Regions from separate parts of the Sphingopyxis sp. P8 genome, predicted to be linked through region 2. Evidence: predicted binding sites of a transcription regulator. Region 2 holds the regulator's gene; the other holds the start of a gene.
What was found. Region 2 encodes LexA, which represses DNA repair genes until DNA is damaged. Its sites were predicted from a motif close to GTTCCNCNCTTGTTCT; they were not measured.
Positions count from the first base shown of each region.

Region 1: H7692_RS02655 (PA0069 family radical SAM protein) is a predicted target of LexA. The motif match lies at 1,380-1,395, and genes of this name have one in related genera.

Region 1 is NZ_JACNMK010000001.1:534,573-536,970, forward strand. Features, by position in the region: gene H7692_RS02645 (transglycosylase SLT domain-containing protein) at 1-745, shown strand, start outside; gene moaB (molybdenum cofactor biosynthesis protein B) at 735-1,259, shown strand; gene H7692_RS02655 (PA0069 family radical SAM protein) at 1,413-2,398, shown strand, end outside.
Region 2 is NZ_JACNMK010000001.1:109,058-111,455, forward strand. Features, by position in the region: gene H7692_RS00480 (ComEC/Rec2 family competence protein) at 1-1,060, shown strand, start outside; gene lexA (transcriptional repressor LexA) at 1,014-1,691, opposite strand; gene H7692_RS00490 (molybdopterin molybdotransferase MoeA) at 1,757-2,398, opposite strand, start outside.

The sequences.
Region 1 (2,398 bases), 430 kb from region 2:
CGCGCTCGCTGAAATCGGCGAGGACAAATATGCCGACGAGACGCTGCGCCACCAGGCGCGCATCGGGCGCGCCGAGCATCACGAACAGATACTGGGTATCGCCGGTGCGCTGAACCTCCCCGAAACCCAGCTCTATCTCGCGCACAACACGCCGCAGGGACGCAAGCTCGCCGCCGCTGCCCGCTATCCGCAGCCCAATTGGGAACCGGCCGGCGGCTGGCGGGTCGACCCCGCGCTCGTATTCGCCCATACGCTTCAGGAATCGAGCTTCCGCCGCGCGGCGGTCAGCTCGGCCGGAGCGACCGGGCTGATGCAGGTGCGTCCCGGCACCGCGCGCGACATCGTGCGCTGGGAAGGCGCGGTCGCCGCGCTCGGCGATCTCAAGACGCCCGCGGTCAATATGGAACTTGGCCAGCGCTATCTGCAATATCTCAGCCGCGAACCGGCTACCGGAGGTCTGCTGCCAAAGGTCATCGCCGCGTACAACGCCGGCCCCGCGCCCGTCGCGCGCTGGCAGAGCGAGATTCGCGACAATGGCGACCCGCTGCTCTACATCGAATCGATCCCCTATTGGGAAACGCGCGGCTATGTCGGCATCGTGCTGCGCAATTACTGGATGTACGAGGCGCAGCAGGGCAAGCCCTCGGACAGCCGTGCCGCGCTCGCGCAGGGCAAATGGCCGCGCTTTCCCGATGGCAAGGATCGCACGCGGCTGAGCTGGGCGGGCGGCAGCAATGCCGATTGACGACAGCCGGCCGTTCAAGCCGGTCCGCATCGCGCTTCTCACCATCTCGGACAGCCGCGGCGCAGCCGACGACCGCTCGGGCGACACGCTCGAACAATTGCTGGCCGAGGCGGGGCACATTCTTGCCGCGCGCGCCATCATCAAGGACGAGGCCGACCTGATCGTCTCGCGCCTCCACAACTGGATCGACGATCCAGAGGTCGACGTCGTCATCACCACCGGCGGCACCGGCCTGACCGGCCGCGACGTCACGCCCGAGGCTCTGCACCGCCTCGACGGCAAGGACATACCGGGCTTTGGCGAGTTGTTCCGCTGGCTCAGCTATCAGAAGATCGGTACCTCGACGATCCAGTCGCGCGCCTGCGCGATCGTCGCGCGCGGCACTTATATCTTCGCGCTCCCCGGATCGACAGGCGCCGTCAAGGACGCGTGGGAGGGCATATTGGCGACCCAGCTCGACAGCCGCTACCGCCCGTGCAATTTCGTCGAACTGATGCCGCGCCTGACCGAATAGTCGCGCCCCCTTCCTGTTCGTCTCCCCGGACTTGATCCGGGGTCCAGCAACGCGAAAGGAATGGATGCCGGATCAAGTCCGGCATGACGAAGGCACCGGGTTGCATCCGAACCTCGATTTGTTCTTTATTTGTTCTCACTGGCTCGCTACATTATGCGGGTGGAACAAGCCAAACCCCTGCCCCCCATTTCCGGTCGCGGCGCCCCCACCAATTTGCGCCCGACGCGCACCGGCTCGCTCGCGCGCGAGGCCGATGGCGACTGGCTCGACCTCGCGCTCGACATCGACGGCGCGCCGCCGCCGCTGCGTACGACCGTCACCGCCGAACATCCCAAGACGATCATCGCGCGCAACACGTCGCCCGACATCGGCTTCGACCGCTCGATCAACCCCTATCGTGGCTGCGAACATGGCTGCGTCTATTGCTACGCGCGTCCGACGCATGCCTTTCACGACCTGTCGCCGGGGCTCGATTTCGAAAGCCGTCTCTTTGCCAAACCCGACGCTGCAAAGCTGCTGCGCGCCGAACTCGCGAAGAAGAATTACGATCCAGCCCCCCTCGCCATCGGCACCAACACCGACGGGTACCAACCGATCGAGCGCGAATGGGGCGTCACGCGGTCGGTGATCGAGGTGCTCGCCGAAACGCGCCACCCGCTGCTCATCACGACCAAGTCCGACCGCCTGCTCCGCGACCTCGACCTGCTCGCCGACATGGCGCGCGACAATCTGGTCGGCGTCGCGATTTCGGTGACGACGCTCGATCCCAAAATCGCACGCACCCTCGAACCGCGCGCACCGCACCCGCGGCGCCGTCTCGCCGCGATCCGCGCGCTTGTCGATGCGGGCATCCCGACGCAGGTCAACATCTCGCCGATCATTCCCGCGATCACCGATCACGAGATAGAGGCGATCATGGCGGCTGCGGCGGACGCTGGTGCGATCCGCGCTTCCTATATCCTGCTGCGTCTGCCGCACGAGGTCGCGCCGCTGTTCCGCGCCTGGCTCGACGCGCATTATCCCGACCGCGCCGACAAGGTGATGCACATGGTGCAGGACATTCGCGGCGGCCGCGACAACGACCCCGACTTCTTTTCGCGGATGAAGGGGCGCGGCGTCTGGGCGCAGCTCATCCGCAC
Region 2 (2,398 bases):
CGAGGCGCTCGCGGGGCCCAGCTTTCAGCTGAGTTTCGCTGCGGTGACGGCGATCATCGCGCTCCACGAGAACCGCCGCGTACAGGCGTTCCTTGCACGTCGCGAAGAACCATGGGTTTTGCGCTTCGGTCGCGGCGTGGTGGGGCTGCTGCTGACGGGGCTGATCGTCGAGGCGACGCTCGCACCGATCGCGCTTTTTCATTTCCACAAGGCGGGTCTGTATGGCGCGCTCGCCAATGTTATCGCAATCCCGCTGACGACCTTTGTCATCATGCCCGCCGAGGCGCTCGCCTTGCTGTTCGACAGTGTCGGGGCGGGAGCGCCCTTCTGGTGGGTCGCCGACCATGCGCTGCGGGGGCTGATCGCGCTGGCTCACGCCGTCGCCGACGCACCGGGCGCAGTCGCTACCTTGCCGGTGTTTCCGTCGTGGGGGTTCGGCGTTACCATCTTCGGCGGGTTATGGGCGCTCCTGTGGCGCACGGGTTGGCGCTGGGCGGGCGTCCCCTTGGCATTGACCGGGATGGCTGTCTTGCTGATGCAGCCGCGGCCCGATCTCCTCGTCACCGGCGACGGGCGGCACATAGCGGCGGCGATGCCGAACGGCGATTATGCGCTGCTGCGCGACCGTGCGGGCGAGTATGTCCGCGACAGCCTGTCGGAGGCGGCGGGCTATGACCTGCCCTTTGCCGCAATCGCCGACAACGACGCAGCGACGTGCAACCGCGACTTCTGCCATTGGGAGCAGGGCGGCGAGGGCGCGGGGCGGCGTACGATCCTCGCCTCGCGCGGGCGCGACCGAATCGAGGGAGCAGAGATGGCGGCGGCGTGCGCGGCCGCCGATGTCGTGATCAGCGAGCGCTGGTTACCGCGCGAGTGCGTCGCGCGCTGGCTGACGATCGACCGCGACAGTCTGGAGACGAGCGGCGGCCTCGCAATCTACCTCGGCGCCGAGCCGCGCGTCGCGACGGCGCTACGCCCCGGCGACCGCCACCCTTGGCGCATCCCGCATCAGCTCAGTGGTAACGACGAAGCAGTCCCGACAGACGGCCCTGCACGATGACGCGCTCGGCGGGATAGCGCTGCGGCTCATAGGCGCTGTTCGCGGGGTCGAGCCGGATCATCGTGCCTTCGCGGCGGAAATATTTGAGCGTCGCGTCCTGCCCGTCGACCAGCGCGACGACGATGTCGCCCTCGCGCGCGGTGCTGGCCTTCTGGATCAGCGCATAGTCGCCGTCGAAAATCCCCGCCTCGACCATCGAATCGCCCGACACCTCGAGCGCATAATGTTCTCCCGCGCCGAGCAGCGCGGCGGGAACGGCGAGATTGTTGTGATCCTCGAACGCCTCGATCGGGACGCCGGCGGCGATCTTGCCGTGCAGCGGCACTTCAATGATGTCGTTCGCGGCAATCGGCTTGAGCGCAGGTGCAGGTTTGCGCAGCGGAACGATATTGTCGCGTGCCGGCGCGGCCTTCGCGCCTTCGGGCAGTTTCAGCACCTCCAGCGCGCGGGCGCGGTTGGGGAGGCGACGAAGAAAACCCCTTTCTTCCAACGCGCTTATCAGCCGGTGGATTCCCGATTTCGACTTGAGGCCCAGCGCTTCCTTCATCTCCTCGAACGACGGCGAAATGCCGCTCGCGTCGAGGCGCTCCTGGATGAAGTGGAGCAGTTCATGCTGCTTCGCGGTCAACATCGGTCGTTCTCCAAATGGCCATTACCGGACATAAGGGGAACGATAGTGGAACAGAGCGGAACTTGTCAAGCGATCGCGATATAGGCGGCGGGGGCGCCCACCTCGGCCGCAGCTGCATCGATCTCGCGAACGAGCAGGGCATCGGCGTTGGCGAGCGGCATCGTCTGTCCGCTGTCCTGACTGTCGAGCGGCACAATCGCACCGCCGACGCGCCGCGCGCGCAGATAGTCGCGCCGCGCGCCACCGGGGCCGAGCGGCGCGCCGAGCGGCGCATATTCAATGCGCGGCAGCGGATCGCGCGCGCCCGCGAGGTGGCGGAGGAGCGGCAGCAGGAATAGCGTCGCGGTCACGAAGGCCGACGATGGGTTGCCGGGCAGGCCGAGGAGTACTGCGTCGCCGACCGTCCCGGCGATCAGCGGCTTGCCGGGGCGCATCGCGATCTTCCAGAAGTCGAGTCGTCCGTCCGCGTCGGCAAGCGCGCCGCGCACATGGTCATGGTCGCCGACCGAGGCGCCCCCGACGGTCACGATGACGTCGTGACGTCGCGCCAAATCCTTGATTAGCTGTGACATTGAGGCGCGATCGTCGCCGATATGGCAAATATCTCCGAGCCGGGCGGGCTGGTGCGCGAGCATCGCGGCGAGCATCGCGCCATTGCTGTCGGGGATCTGCCCCGGTGCTGGCGGTGCGCCCGGTGCGACAAGCTC